Regions from separate parts of the Paraburkholderia caledonica genome, predicted to be linked through region 2. Evidence: riboswitches for the same ligand, from Rfam matches in the RefSeq annotation. Region 2 holds a riboswitch; the other holds the start of a gene.

Region 1 (7,579 bases), on a different contig from region 2:
AGGTTGAGCACGGCCAGTTCCAGCTGATTGGCGTCGGCCTGCGTCCACATCTCGTCGCTTTCGAAGTCGTTGCTGTAGCTGATACCCGATCCCAGCGACACGGTGATGATGTCGCGCATGCCTTGCAGCAACGCGACGACGTCGACGGCCTTCAGATCGAGGTTGCTATTGCGCGAGAACGTCAGCAACTGGCCGGTCAGTTTCGCGCCGCGTTCGGTTGCGCGCTTGACCGTCGCCGCCATACCGCGAATGCGCTCGTCACTGCTCACCCGGGAGATCAGTTCCGAGTTGACCATGATGACGTTCAGCAGATTGTTGAAGTCGTGTGCGATGCCGCCGGTGAGTTGCCCGAGCGCTTCCATCTTCTGCGATTGCACGAGCACGGCCTGCACTTTTGCGCGCTCGTGAATCTCCATCATCAGCCGGTTGTTGGCTGAAGCGAGCTCATGCGTACGTTCGGCGATGCGGCCTTCGAGCGAGTCGTTCAGTTGCACCAGCGCTTCCTGCGCTTCGATCCGCTCAGCCAGATGGCGGCGCGATTCATATTGCCGCGCACGGGCGCGCAGCGCCGAGGCCACCGCGCGGCGCAGCGTCTCGGAGTTCAGCGGACGCTCCAGGACGACTACGTTGCCCAGGCGCTCCAGCACTTCGATCCCGCGCGCCGAGCGATGCCCCACGCGCGTGGCCGCAAGCAGAATGAACGGAAAGTCGGACCACGCCGGCTGCTGCTCCAGCCAGCGGAATAGACGCGTCGCATGTTCGCCGGCGAGCGCTTCTTCAGCGATGAGCGCGCTACCCGCGCCGGCGTCGAGCGCCTCGGTGAGGGCGTCCGCGTCGCGGCACGGCACGCATAGACGTTGATCCTTGTGCAGAACCTCGGCAATAACATCGGCGTCGCGGCCAAAAGGCGCGAGAATCAGGACCCGTTGCTCCATGACGTTACTGCCGCGACGTGTCGATGACACGCTCCGTCGAGCCAAGTAGCGCCGTGGTGCCGCGATAAGACGGCAAGCCCGAAAGCACGCCTTCGAAGTCGCGCAGCGCTTCACCCACTTCGACGCCGCGGCTCGTGAGCCGGAACTGGCGGATCGAGCGTTCATGGGCATTAGCGCGGCTCTTTACTGCCGTCACGGCGGTCAGCACTTCGCCGTGGTGTTCGAAATAGCGGAACAGAATGACGACGTCGCTCAGGTAGCTGATATCAATATCGCTCTGAACCTCGCCGATAATCCCGTGCTGTCCCAGCACGAGCATCGTCATGACGCCTTGCTGGTTCAGATACCCGAGCAGTTCGTGCATCTGCAACAGCAGATAGCGCTCACCGGGCATTGCTTGCAGGTAAGCGTTGAGACTGTCGATCGCGACATATTTCACGCCTTTTTTCTCGACGGAGGTGCGAACGTCGCTCGCGAACTCGCCGGGCGAGATCTCGGCGGGATCGATCTGACGCAGTGTCAATAGTCCGTTGTCGACATAGGGCTGCAAATTCATGCCGACCGTCGCGCAACGCGCGACAAGGGTGACCAGCGTTTCGTCGAAGACATAGTAGACACAGCGTTCGCCACGTTCGAGAGCCGCAATCAGGCACGAAACCACGGTGGTGGTTTTGCCGACACCCGAAGGGCCGATCAGGAGCGCGTTGGTGCCGGGTATCAGTCCGCCGCCCAGCAGCGCGTCGAGGCCTCCAGTGCCCGTGCTCACCACATGTGTATCGAATTTGGCGTGATGTTCGGCCGCGACGAGGCGCGGATAGACATGGATGCCGCCGGTGTCGAGCGTGAAGTCGTGGTATCCCTCGCGGAACTTGATGCCGCGCATCTTGGCAATGCGCAAGCGCCGGCGATTGCCGCCGTAGTCGTGCACGACGTTGTCGAGCGCGATCACGCCGTGAGCGATGCTATGCAATTGCACGTCGCCCGGGTCGGACGTATTGTCGTCGAGCAGCAAGACCGTGCATGCGCGCGTGGCGAAATAGCGTTTCAACGCGAGGATTTGCCGCCGGTAGCGCAGTGCGTTCTGCGACAGCAGGCGCAACTCGGACAGACTGTCGAGCACGATCCGCACAGGCTTGATCTCGTCGACCTGCTGGATGACGTTTCGCACCGTTTCGCCGAGTTCGACCTCGGCCGGATGCAGCACCGTCTGCTCGAATTGCGGATCCAGACCTTCGTCGGAGACCAGTTCCAGGATGTGGAACTGGCTCAAATCCCAGCCATGGCTGTCAGCTACCGAGATGAGCTCTGACCGCGTCTCGGACAGCGTAATGTACAGACCTGCCTGACCTTCCTCAGCGCCCTGAAGTAAAAATTGCAACGCCAGGGTGGTTTTACCCGTTCCCGGCGCGCCCTCCACCAGGTACATGCGGTGCGGGGTGAGGCCGCCTCCCAGGATGTTATCGATTCCCTCGATTCCTGAGCAAAGGCGGGTAGGCTTGTGAGTGGCAGCGTCTTTTGACATAGCGTGGTTATAGCATCGAATAATTGGCCTGGTCCGTCAGCCGGTATCGCCAGAATGCAAGTTGCATGCCTATTGCGAAAAGGCCGTGGTTGTCGCGTGTGCGGCGGCGGAAAAGCGTGATCAGCGCCGTGTTAGTTTGTGTGGGCGGCGGCTGTCTGTATCGGACGAATAAGCCTTGGTTGTTCCGGCAAAGTCACGACGACGTCGGCCGCCATGTCCAGCCCCGTCGTTGAGAGCGCTGCAGTTCGACGACCGCGAGCGGTGGGATTTCAATCCGCGAAAACACCGCTGGCGATGTGCCCAACACATGGACGATCGCCGCGCGGACCAGCGGCGCATGCGTCACGGCGACCACATCGTGGACAGCCTGCGACGCGCTATCTGGCGCGACGTCTATTGCGTCAAGCCATTTGCCGATCCGCTGCACCACCTGGCTGAACGATTCGCCGCCGTGAGGGGCGGCGTCGGGGTCGTGTGTCCAGGCTGCCAGTGCGTCGGGCGCTTGCGCGGCGAGATCGTTGAGGCGTTGGCCGCGCCACTGGCCGTAGTCAACATCCGAAAGCGCGGTGTCCACCTTCGCAGCGAGGCCGAGCGCCAAGGCCGTTTCGCGCGCGCAGGCGGCGGGGCTGACGAATGCGATTGCATTGTCGGCAAACGACAGGCGCGCTCGCGCTGCTTGCGCTTCGCCGAGGCCGCGGGCGTCGAGCGGATCGTCGGCGGGAAAGCGGCCCGCGCGCATGGCCGGGGTCGGCGCATGGCTGACCAGTAACAGCCGCAGGTTCATTTTTGAGTTCCCGTCAATATGCGCTCGTGTCGCTGTGTGATAGCTGGCGCGGAAGTTTAGCGCGTAGAATAGCCGCACTGCGAAGCGCGGAAGCCGGTGAAAGCCCGGCGCGGTCGCGCCACTGTAATCGGCATCACAAGCCGAAAGCCAGACCTGAGCTTCGCATCATTCCTCTGCAATCGACTACGGGGCGCGCTACCCCAGGAGATGTCCATCATGACTGAAGCTGTTTTCGATTCCGCCGGCCAGCCCGCCATTCAGCCCACGCCGATTCCGTTGCGTGAACTGCTGCCTTGGGCCGTGTTCGGAGGATTGCTGCTGCTGCTCGCGCTGTATTTCGTCGGTGCGGAACAGGGCGCCACGTCTTTAGTGCCTGGCATGTACGTGCATGAGTTCGTGCACGACGGCCGCCATCTGCTCGGCTTTCCCTGCCACTAACGGAGCAGAACATGGTCGGTAAGTTGTTGTTGCGCGGGATGCTTGCAGGCATCGCCGCGGGGCTGCTCACGTTCGCGTTTGCGCGAGTGGCGGGCGAGCCGCAGGTCAATCAGGCGATAGCCTTCGAAGAGAATGCCGGGGACGGAGCCGGCGCAATGCATGAGCATGAGCACGCCGGTGCGGCTGCGGGTGCGGACGCGCACGAGCAAGCGCATGAGCAGGAGTTGGTCAGTCGCGATACGCAAGCCGGATTGGGATTGCTGACCGGCGTAGTGACCTACGGTGCGGCATTCGGCGGACTGTTCTCTCTGGTGTTTGCCTATGCGTACGGGCGGGTGGGGGCGATGAGCGCGCGTGCGTTGTCGGCGTGGCTTGCCCTCGGCGCTTTCGTCGCACTGGTGATCGTTCCCAACATCAAGTATCCGGCGAACCCGCCAGCGGTCGGCGACCCGGAGACAATCGGAACGCGCACGGGCCTGTTTTTTCTGATGATCGCCATCTCGCTGACCGCGATGGTTTTTTCGCTAAAGGTCCGGCGCCGCGCGGCGATGAAACTTGGCGCATGGAACGGCTCGATCGTGGCCGGACTTGTGTTCATCGCCATCATTGCCGCGGTGCAGATGTCGATGCCTGTGATCGACGAAACGCCGGCCGGTTTTCCCGCGGCGCTGCTGTGGAAGTTCCGTGTGGCTGCACTCGGCATGCAGGCGATCATGTGGGCGACGATCGGGCTACTGTTCGGCGCGATCGTCGAGCGGAGTTCGTTCATGCGTGTCGGGAATCGGACAGCGACCCGGTCGGCTTGAGGTCTTCTGTCGGCTTGCGTTGAGCGGCTGGCTGCGTGAGTTGGTTAAGGCTGTGGGTGTTGAGCGCGCGCGGTGGTATGACACGGGCTGGAAAGTATCAGATGTGATTTTTTGGCCCCGTCACCGCCGCCAATCGCGAGCACGCTCAACAACTACATATTGACCACGCCATCGGACGACGACGCCATCGCATCATGAAAAATAACTCCCAACGTATGCCTCTGTCCCGATCTCAAACGGCTCACTCCGTGCCGCAAATTCACGCGATATACACCACGCGTGCCTTGCACCGGCCGATGATGAACCGCGAACACCACGGCATCTCCCTTGCGCAGCGGCACGACTTCCGCGCGTGACTGCATTCGCGGACGCTGCTCGGTCATCACGAATTCGCCGCCGGTGAAATCCTCGCCGGGTTCCGACAGCAGAATTGCAACCTGTAGCGGAAACACGTGCTCGCCGTAAAGATCCTGATGCAGACAGTTATAGTCGTCGGTCATGTACTGCAGCATTAGGGGTGTCGGGCGCGTCTGGCCCGCAGCGTGGCAGCGTTCGATAAACTCGGCGTGTGCGCCCGGATAGCGAATGCCGATGTCCATCACCTCGTTCCAACGATTCGCCACCGGCACGAGATGCGGATACAACTCGCGGCGCAACTGTGCGATCAGCGGCGGCAACGGATACGAGAAATACTTGTATTCGCCACGGCCGAAGCCATGCCGCGCCATCACTACGCGACTGCGGTACAAGTCCTCTCGGGGATACAGCGCAGTGAGGGCATCGCATTCGCGCGCGTCAAGCAGCCCGTGCAGCATCGCGCAGCCATAGCCGTTCAGCTCTTCTTCGACGTGAAACCAATCAGTCGTCTCGATGCGCGCCGTCAGTGAACTTGCATGATTGCGGCTCTGCAACGGCTTCGATTCAGTTTTTCGATCCTGTTCCGGCGATTGGGCGCGGGCATCTTTCGCCACCGTATTCATCAGAGTCTCCCTAAGCGATTTTCGAACGATGATTGAGTGTAAGCGCGCCTTTCAGGCCGCGCACTCCGACTCTTGCGCTGTAATTCCCCAACGTTGGAGGCGCGCGGACCAACCGGCGATGTGTCCGGCAAAACAGTGAGTTGCGAGCAGGAAAAAGTGACGCCGCCCAACGATAACCTTTGCGAAGCGCGTCGCGTCGTTCATAGTAGGTGCTGTCAATTGGCCGCTCCACCGGAGGCTTGTCCATGTCGGATTCCCACCAGAAACTCGATGATTGGCTCGGCACCGAGCGAGTCGCCAAAGATCTCATTACCGCGTTTCCGCTCGCAGCTCTCGCGGCGACATTCGATCGCGAACAAAGCGGCGACACCGTTCCGCCGCTTTGGCACTGGCTTTACTTCTTGCCGATCGCGCGAATGTCCGAAGCCGGCCCCGACGGTCATCCTAAGCGCGGCGATTTTTTGCCGCCGGTGCCGCTGCCGCGCCGCATGTGGGCCGGCGGGCGCATCACTTTCCATGCGCCGCTGAAAGTGGGTGAGCGCGCCACGCGTACGTCGACCATTGCGAACATTGAAGACAAGACGGGTCGCTCGGGGCGCCTCGTGTTCGTGACGGTGCAGCACTCGATTGAAGTCGGCGGCGAACTGAGGCTCGAAGAAGAGCACGACATCGTCTACCGCGACGCACCGCTAGCAGACGCGCGGCCTCAGCAGCCGCAACTCGCGCCGCAAGGCGAGCGTTGGAGCCGCATTATCGAGCCTGATCCCGTCATGCTGTTTCGCTATTCGGCGCTCACCTTCAACAGCCATCGCATTCACTACGACTATCCCTACGCGACGCAAGTCGAGGCTTATCCTGGCCTCGTGGTCCACGGGCCGTTGATTGCCACGCTGCTGGTCGATCTTGTTCGTCGCCAGCAACCCGATGCAACGCTGCAGAGCTTTGCGTTCAAGGCGCTTCGCCCGACGTTTTCGGGCCAGGCTTTCATGGTGTGCGGCGCGCCCTCGGCGGATGGAAAATCGATCGACCTATGGGCAAAAGATCACGATGGCTATTTGACGATGCGAGCGACCGCAGCGATTGAATAATTCCGCGAACGCGAGGCGTCGACGATTATGTTCAGTAAATGCATAACGCGCAAGCGGTGAAAAATCCGGTCGTCTTACAGTTGCGTCCCGCAAATCAAAGTGATGTTTCTCTGAATCTGTAGGAGCAAGTTCCACATTAACAGGTGATCTCGCCGGACCTCGGTTGTTTATGCGCATAATGCATCGCCGCTTGCCTGCGTGAGTGTATCCGGACGCCGCTCGAATTGGCTTGCGAGTCGCGTGTGCCTAAGCGACAGACCGCCCATACTGGCGCTCAGCGGTATAGCGCCTGAGCGAACGATTCTTTAATTGCAGTGACAGAAAAATCATTAACCTCTTTCGACGCATTAATCAAGCGCAACTTGTGGTCAACAAGCACCTGAAACCTCTCTAATTGTTAAATGCAATGCCGGGTGGTTTGCTGTTAAAAATATCGGTTATCATCGCTGCCTTCAGCGATAGGTCACGGCGGCTTAATCCGGCCGGCATCAACGTTAATATCGTCGCATCGAACCAGAAAAACTCAGATGAAGATGTCGCGTAAAAAGATTGCAATCCTCGTGGCCGCGCTTCTGATCGTGGCCGGCATCGTCATTCAGGCCGTGTGGCGTCCGTTCGCACATCGCAAGGCGACCAACGCGGGCGAAGTCGTTCTGGATATTCATCATCCCGATGCGGTGATCGACAGCGAAGCGCTGGCGCGTTTACCGCGCGACATGTTGCGCGTGCCGCTGCTTCACGACGTGCTCACGCAAGACTTCGTCGACTATTACGAATCGGCGAATACGCGCCTTTCCGCTGAAGGTGCATTGCGGCGTCTCGCGTTCGAACATCAACTTGACTGGCGCGACGAACTGATCCGCCGCGTGTTCGACGAACCCGCGCACGTGTTGCTCTGGCGTTCGCCGGATGGCCGCCTCGGCTATTGGATCATGTCCGTGCGCCGCAACGGTCTTGCGAAGCTGTTGCAGGGCTTGGGCAACGTCGCCGCAAGCGACACACAACTGAGCCAGGTCGCCAGGCTCT
Region 2 (7,579 bases):
GTCTCACTGGCGCCGCTCGCGGCGTTGCTGGCCGGTTTCCTCGTGCTGTCGCCGCGCCGCTCGCTGCTGCTGACGGGCGCGCTGTGCCTGCTTGCCATGTCCGGCAGTGCGATTCTGCTGTACGGCGCGCAGCTGTGGTTGTCGCCCGTGCCCGCGATTCTCGGCGTGGTGGCCGTTTATCCGATCTGGAACTGGCGCCGCCTCGAAATGACGATGGCGTATCTGCGCAAGGAGTTGCAGCGTCTCGCGGACGAACCGCATCTGCTGCCGCAAACGCCGCAGCGCCGGCGCCAGTTTGGCGGCGACGTGCTCGAACAGCATATGGCGCTGATGGCGCAAGCCGCACAACGCGTGCAGGACATGAAGCGCTTTATGTGGGACAGCCTGGACAGCATGCCCGAGCCGATTCTCGTGAGTGACATGCAGGGCATCGTGCTGATCGCGAACCATGCCGCGAGGGCGCACTTTGCACGTCTTGGTGCGCCGATGCCCGAGGGACGTTCCATGCAGGCGGTGCTCGGTGGCCTGACGTTCGTCAAGGCCATCGACAGCGGAGCCGGAGCGGATGCCGAAAACGATCTGCTGGCCCGCGCGCACTGGCCCGCGCTGCTCGATCCCACGAGCCGCGAGTTTGCCGCGCTGATGGCGCAGGGCGTCGAAGTGCGCGACGCTGACGGGCGCGATCATCTGCTGCGTTATGCGAACTGCACGAATGCGCAGGGCGAGACGACCGGATGGATCGCCGGTCTCGTCGATGTCTCTGCGTTGCACGCCGCCGAGCGCCAGCGCGAAGACGCACTTCGGCTGTTGTCGCACGATATGCGCTCGCCGCAGGCGTCGATCCTTGCCCTCGTGGAGATCGAGCGGGCCCGCGAGAAGCCGGTGCTCGCGCGCGGCTTGCTCGAGCGCATCGAACGTTACGCGCAACGTGCGCTGACACTCGCCGACGACTTCGTACAACTCGCGCGCGCCGAGTCGCAAACCTACCTGCTGGAGCCGGTGAATCTCGCCGAGTTGATGATCGACGCGAGCGATGAGGTCTGGCCGCAAGCGCACGCGAAGCGGATCGCGTTGCACACGGAAACGGACCTATCGGCAGAAGGCCGCGATATGGACGATAACGGCGACGAGGGCCACTGGATCTGCGCCGATCGTTCGCTCCTGACCCGTGCGCTCGTCAACATCCTGAACAACGCGGTCAAATACAGTCCGCCCGACACGCATATCACCTGTGAGCTATCGAACGAGGTGCCCGCGCGCACGTCGGCGACGGCTGGTTTCACTACGGCGGTTGCATCGGATCGCGTGACGCGACGCGTGTCGTGCACGATCCTCGACCAGGGCTATGGGATACCGCAAGACCAGCAGGCACAGCTATTCGAACGCTTCAGACGGTTTCACGAAACAGAGCGGCCAGAAGTGGGCGGCGCCGGGCTCGGCATGGCTTTCGTCAAGACAGTGGTCACGCGCCATGGCGGTGAAGTGAACGTGGTGAGCGCGCCCGGGCGGGGCACGGCAGTCACGATCTATCTGCCGGCACTGGAAGAAGCGCAACTGGATCGGCCTGCGAGCCGGCGTCATGACGCCTGAGCGCGTCTTATCGAATCGGGGAGCGAACTGTGGAAGCGGTGAAAGCGGTGAAAGCGATGAGAGCGGTGAACGCAATGAAAGCGATTCTGGTGTGTACGGCGCTCGCTGCGGCGACGCTCGCCGGATGTACCGGCATGCACGCCGACGTGCACACCGCGACGCCCGCAGCCGCACTAGCTGGCGAGCGGACGTACACGTTCGCGCGTCTGCCGATGCAGGAAGCGCGCGTCGACCATGCGCAGTTCGAAACCGTGCTGCGTGACGAGCTGACGAAGCAGGGTTTCGCCGATACGACGGAGCGGCCCGCGCATTACGTGCTCTCGGTCGGATACGAGACGCGGCCAGCACAAATCGGCGTTGGCGCGAGCGACTGTGCATCTGGCAATTGCGGCCCGCAGACCGATGCATCGGTCTCGCTATTCGGCGCACGCGTCTACCGTCATACGCTCACGCTGCGGTTTTTCGAACGCGTGAGCGGGCGCGAAGTGTACAAGGTCAGCGCAGCCAGTACCGACCGCGATGCCGATCCGCTGCACGCCACGCCCGCGCTAATCAGAAGCGCGCTGGTGCAGTTCCCGTTCGACGCACCAACCGACTGGCGGGTGAAATTGCGCCCGAATCCAGAAGGCAGCCTGCCGGACGTGGTCTCGGTGACGCCATTGCAAAGATAACGCCGGCTACAGCGGATCGCACGGCGACTGCTCGTTCGGTATCGGATCTTCGGGCCAGCGGTTTTCAAATACGCAATCGGCGAGCGGCGTGCGCTCCGCCCATCGTTCGGTTTGCAGCATCGGTTCGCGATAAAAGCGGTCGACGTGGCCAAGGCAAAGTATCGCGACCGGCCGCGCGCCTTCCGGCATGCGCAGGAGCCGACGCACTGCATCGACGTCGAAGAGAGACACCCAGCCCATGCCGAGCCCTTCGGCGCGGGCGGCGAGCCACATGTTCTGGATCGCGCAGGCCACCGATGCGAGGTCCATTTCCGGCAGCGTGCGGCGGCCGAAAATATGCCGCTCGCGGCCGTCCATCAGCGCCATGACGAGCAGCTCGCCGCACTCCAGCATGCCTTCCACTTTCAGCTTCATGAACTCTTCGCGGCGCTTGCCGAGCGCGTCGGCGGTAGCCAGCCTTTCGCTTTCGACGTTCGCATGCAACGCAATACGCAAGGCGGGATCGGTGATGCGCGCGATGCGCCACGGCTGCATGAAGCCCACGCTCGGCGCATGATGCGCGGCATCGAGCAGACGCTGCAATACTGCGGCATCGACGGGATCGCGCACGAAGTGGCGCATGTCGCGGCGCTCGTAAATCGCGCGATAAACCGCGTCGCGGTCGGCTTCGTTAAAAGGCTTCGCCATTGAACAGAGCGGCCGTGAAGGCCGGGTTGGAGGGCCAATAAGCGTGCATGTAAGTCGCGACAATCGAGCCGACGCGGTATATCGCCTCGCCGGGTGCATCGGCTTGAGGCCGCGTGGCTGAGCGCAACGGCGAAAGCGGCGTGCCGAGCTTCGAGTAGTGAAACGTGTGGCCGGTCACGGGGCCATGCGTGCTGTCGATCTGTTGCATGCCGAGCGCGGTGAAGCGTGTTTGCATCGTCGCGTGACCGGGCAGCAAGCCGAGCATCGACGTGCTGACACCTTGTGTGTCAGTGAGTTTATCGAGCAGATAAAGCATGCCGCCGCATTCGGCGACGAGCGGTTTGCCGGCCGCCGCATGTGCGCGGATCGCCGCGGCGCTGCGCGCATTCGCGGCGAGCGCCGCGGCATGCAGTTCGGGATATCCGCCGGGCAGATACAGCGCATCGGTGTCGGAGGGCGGCGCTTCGTCAGCGAGCGGCGAAAAGTAGTGAACGTGGGCGCCGAGCGCTTCGAGCAGCGCGACGTTGGCCGGGTAGATGAACGAAAACGCGGCATCGCGCGCGATGGCGATTTTTTTGTTGTGCAGAAGGCGGGGAAGCACTTGCGGCGTAGCCGCGCCAAACTCCACCGCGGGCGGCAGCCCGGCCAAAGCTGTATGACTGAGCGCATCGGCGGCGCGATCCAGACGCGCGTCGAGATCGTCGATTTCCGCGGCCTGATGCAAGCCGAGGTGGCGATCGGGCAATTCGATTTCGTCGCTGGCGGTAATGTGCCCGCACCAGCGCAGCGCCGGCGGCAATGCCTCTTCGAGCATCTGCGCGTGACGCGAGGAACCGACGCGGTTCGCGAGCACGCCATGAAACGGCACCCGAGGCCGGAAATTCGCGAGGCCGAACGCGACCGCGCCGAAGGTCTGCGCCATCGCCTTCGCCGAAATCACCGCGAGTACCGGCACACCGAACTCGGTCGCGAGATCGGCGCTGCTCGGCGTGCCGTCGAAGAGGCCCATCACGCCTTCGATCAGGATCAGATCGGCGTCGTCCGCCGCCTGCGCGAGAAGATTGCGGCAGGCGTCCTTGCCGACCATCCACAGATCCAGCGACAGCACGGGCGCGCCGCTTGCGCGCGCAAGGATCATCGGATCGAGAAAGTCGGGCCCGGTCTTGAACACGCGCACACGCCGCCCCAGTCGCCGATGGTAGCGCGCGAGGCCCGCGGTGATCGTGGTCTTGCCTTGACCCGACGCGGGCGCGCTGATAAAGAGCGCAGGGCAGGCGGACACGTTCAGAACTCCACGCCGCGCTGCGCTTTCACGCCTTGCTCGCGGTACGGATGCTTGACGATGCGCATTTCGGTGACGAGGTCGGCCGCTTCGATCAGCGCATCGGGCGCGTGGCGGCCGGTCACGACCACATGCAGCATCGCCGGACGCGCGTTGATGACGGACAGCACTTCGTCGAGCGGCAAATATTCGTACTTGAGCACGGTGTTCAGTTCGTCGAGGATGACCATCTGATAGTCGCCGCTTTCGATCATCCTGCGTGCTTCGTCCCAGCCTTTGCGTGCGGTGGCCATGTCGGCGTCGCGGTTCTGCGTGTTCCAGGTGTAGCCGTCGCCCATCGTCACGAAGTCGCAGTTGGCAATCGCGCCGAGGAAGTCGCGCTCCGACGTATGCAGCGCGCCCTTGATGAACTGCACGACGCCAAGCCTCATGCCGTGGCCGAGCACACGCACGGCCATGCCGAAAGCGGCGGTTGTCTTGCCCTTGCCGGTGCCGGTGTTGACGATCAGCAGGCCCTTTTCGACGGTCGCGTTGGCCTGCTTCTTTTCGTGGCCTTCGCGCCGGCGTTCGGTCATGCGTTGATGCGATTCGGGATCGGTCTTCATGGAAGGTCCTGTGAGATGGTGGTGACACTGTGTGCTGGCGCTGGTGCGGTCGATGCGATCGCCACGGTGACACCAGCGTAAACGGTTTTGCGAGCGATCAGATGTGCGGTGCAACCGGCGGCCACCGCGAGCAACGCGCACGGTTCGCATACGCCGTCCACGCCGAGATGCTCGCGTGCGGCGGCCGACGGTTCGTGAACGCCAATCGCGAGAATCTGCTCGCGGCTGAACACTTGCAGCGTGAACCCGTGACGCGCGCAGAACTCCAGCAGGCCCGGTTCGTCGGCTTTCGTTTCAATAGAGGCTACCGTTGCAATCTGTTCGAACGTGTGCGAACCGAGCGCGGCGCGCACCGCCGTTTCGATCTCGTCCGCCGATGTATGCAGGCGGCAACCGATGCCCACGCTAAGCGTTTTCATTTCGCGTCCGGCGAAGATGCCGCATCTGATGAGCCTGCCGCGGCGGCACGCGCGAGCGCGAGCGACGCCACGCCGCCTATCACCACGATCGCAGGCGAGCCGAGTCCCGCGCGCGCGACGGCATCGGCGAATTCACCAAGCCTCGAAAGCGCATGGCGTTGCTCCGGACGCGTAGCCGATTCGATCGCCGCACACGGCGTGTCGGCGCGCATGCCGGCTGCGAGCAATGCGCTGACGATATCCTTCAGCCGCCGCATGCCCATGTAGATGACGAGCGTCATGTGGGTGGCGGCGAGCGCGCCCCAATCCGGCTCGCTGCTGCCCGCACCGTGGCCGGTCACGAATATCACGCCTTGCGCATGATCGCGGTGTGTAACCGGAATGCCGATAGCTGCGGGCGCCGCGATTCCGGCTGTGATCCCGCTGATAATCTCCACCTCGATTCCGGCCGCATGCAGCGCCTGCTGCTCTTCGCCGCCTCTGCCGAATACGAACGGATCGCCGCCCTTGAGTCGCGCGACGCTGCGCCCAGCATGCAGATGATCGAGCATTTGCGCGACGATGCCTTCTTGCGGCGTCGACGGATGACCGCCGCGTTTGCCGACGTAAACAATGGACGCGTCGGCGCGCGCGAATTGCAGCACGTCGGGATTCACGAGATCGTCGACGAGTATCACGTCGGCTTGTGCGAGGGCGCGCGTTGCCTTCAACGTCATCAGTTCGACGTCGCCGGGCCCTGCGCCGATCAGCCACGCGCGTGTCATCGCGCCTCGCTAACCGTGCACGGCAACGACGTTGCGCGCTCCGCCGGCATGCGCCATGCAGTGCGGCGCGCGAACGAGCCCAGGTGATTGGAGATCGAAGTCATTCAAGCGGTGTCTTCACGCACGACGGCACGCGCGGGTGCGAACCCGGCTGCCTCGCCGTGCTTCAGCGCCTTCACATCCGTCCCTCGCGGATTCCGGCTGCCGGCGACGTGACGTCGAGAAACGCACGGTCGCCTCCGCATCTGGCCGGTATCCGGGCTGGCGGCCTCACGCGCTTTGCCTTCCCGCCCGCATTCATTCGAATGTATCGGACAGTGGCATCGAAAACGCATGCGCGGTGCAGCATGAACATTGCACCGCAGGTCGCTTACCGTTGCGGGGACAGCACAGATTGAGCGCGGGAGCGCTGCCTGTTTCCCGTTTAACTGCACACGCGAATGCATGTGCGGGCACCAAACGCGCGCATACGATAGCACACGAGAAGCCCGTGCGATAAGCGGAGAAGCCCGTGCGATAAGCGCGCCGGGCCCGCGTTTCCTTGACGGCGCCAGACGGTCGGCCTAAACTCGCACGCACTTCTGGTGCTCGTGTGCGCGCTCGTGCGCATGCAGTTAAACGGGAAACAGGGCGCCCGCCTGTCACGGTTTGGGTCAACCTGTGCTGCCCCCGCAACGGTAAGCGAAAAGTGACGTCACGGCGGTTTGCGTGGCGTCGCAGTGCCGGCTTCGGTGTCCACGCGCAAGGCCGCGTGGGCATATCACCACTGGGCGAGAAATCACTCGTCCGGGAAGGGGAAGCGGCGCTTTCGCCAGCCCGGATACCGGCCGGAACACGAAGGGCGAACGTCGCGGGGATGCGGCGCTGCGCTCATGCCCTCACACCCGTTTTCTGCGTTTTTCCTGTTGTAGCAAGGCCGTCGTTCATGCCCGAGGCACGCGCTGGACCTCATGCGTGCGGACTACGCCGGCCGGCGCCTGCAACTCCTGGGATGGACCTCACGATGCAAACTCAAATGCGCAAGATCCCCGTCACCATTGTCACGGGCTTTCTCGGCAGCGGCAAAACCACTCTGTTGCGGCACATTCTTCAGCACGCGGGCGGCAAGCGCATCGCGGTGATCGTCAACGAGTTCGGCGAACTCGGTATCGACGGCGAAATCCTTAAGGGTTGCGGCATCGGTTGCGACGAGAACGGTGTCGAAACGGAAGGGCAATTGTATGAACTCGCGAACGGGTGCCTCTGCTGCACCGTGCAGGAGGAGTTTTTTCCGGTGATGGAAAAGCTCGTCGAGCGCCGTGAGCAGATCGACCATGTGCTGATCGAGACATCGGGTCTCGCGTTGCCGAAGCCTCTCGTACAGGCGTTCAACTGGCCGCAGATCAAAAACAGTTTCACCGTCGATGCAGTGATTACCGTGGTCGACGGCCCCGCTGCCGCAAGCGGCCAGTTCGCGGAAAACCCGCTCGCTGTCGACGCGCAGCGCAAAGCCGATCCGAATCTGGACCATGAATCGCCGCTCCACGAGTTGTTCGAAGATCAGTTGGCTTCGGCCGATCTG

What was found. A riboswitch is a leader RNA that binds a small molecule or an ion and turns the genes downstream of it on or off. The one in region 2 is predicted to bind cobalamin.
Region 1: it holds a riboswitch for cobalamin, as region 2 does, so the genes downstream of both, H281_RS0120035 (CbtB domain-containing protein) here and cobA (uroporphyrinogen-III C-methyltransferase) in region 2, are expected to answer to the same signal.

Annotation. Positions count from the first base shown of each region.
Region 1 is NZ_KB911039.1:419,441-427,019, forward strand. It holds gene H281_RS0120020 (ATP-binding protein) at 1-935, opposite strand, end outside; gene H281_RS0120025 (ATPase domain-containing protein) at 940-2,457, opposite strand; gene H281_RS0120030 (histidine phosphatase family protein) at 2,651-3,241, opposite strand; adenosylcobalamin (AdoCbl) riboswitch at 3,320-3,406, shown strand; gene H281_RS0120035 (CbtB domain-containing protein) at 3,458-3,679, shown strand; gene H281_RS0120040 (CbtA family protein) at 3,691-4,485, shown strand; gene H281_RS0120045 (2OG-Fe(II) oxygenase) at 4,638-5,465, opposite strand; gene H281_RS0120050 (FAS1-like dehydratase domain-containing protein) at 5,711-6,553, shown strand; gene H281_RS0120055 (DUF2138 domain-containing protein) at 7,081-7,579, shown strand, end outside.
Region 2 is NZ_KB911056.1:7,675-15,253, reverse strand. It holds gene H281_RS0133570 (CHASE2 domain-containing protein) at 1-1,590, shown strand, start outside; gene H281_RS0133565 (DUF4136 domain-containing protein) at 1,665-2,261, shown strand; gene bluB (5,6-dimethylbenzimidazole synthase) at 2,268-2,948, opposite strand; gene H281_RS0133555 (cobyrinate a,c-diamide synthase) at 2,932-4,230, opposite strand; gene cobO (cob(I)yrinic acid a,c-diamide adenosyltransferase) at 4,233-4,835, opposite strand; gene H281_RS0133545 (cobalamin biosynthesis protein) at 4,832-5,254, opposite strand; gene cobA (uroporphyrinogen-III C-methyltransferase) at 5,251-6,018, opposite strand; cobalamin riboswitch at 6,249-6,493, opposite strand; cobalamin riboswitch at 6,584-6,864, shown strand; gene cobW (cobalamin biosynthesis protein CobW) at 7,022-7,579, shown strand, end outside.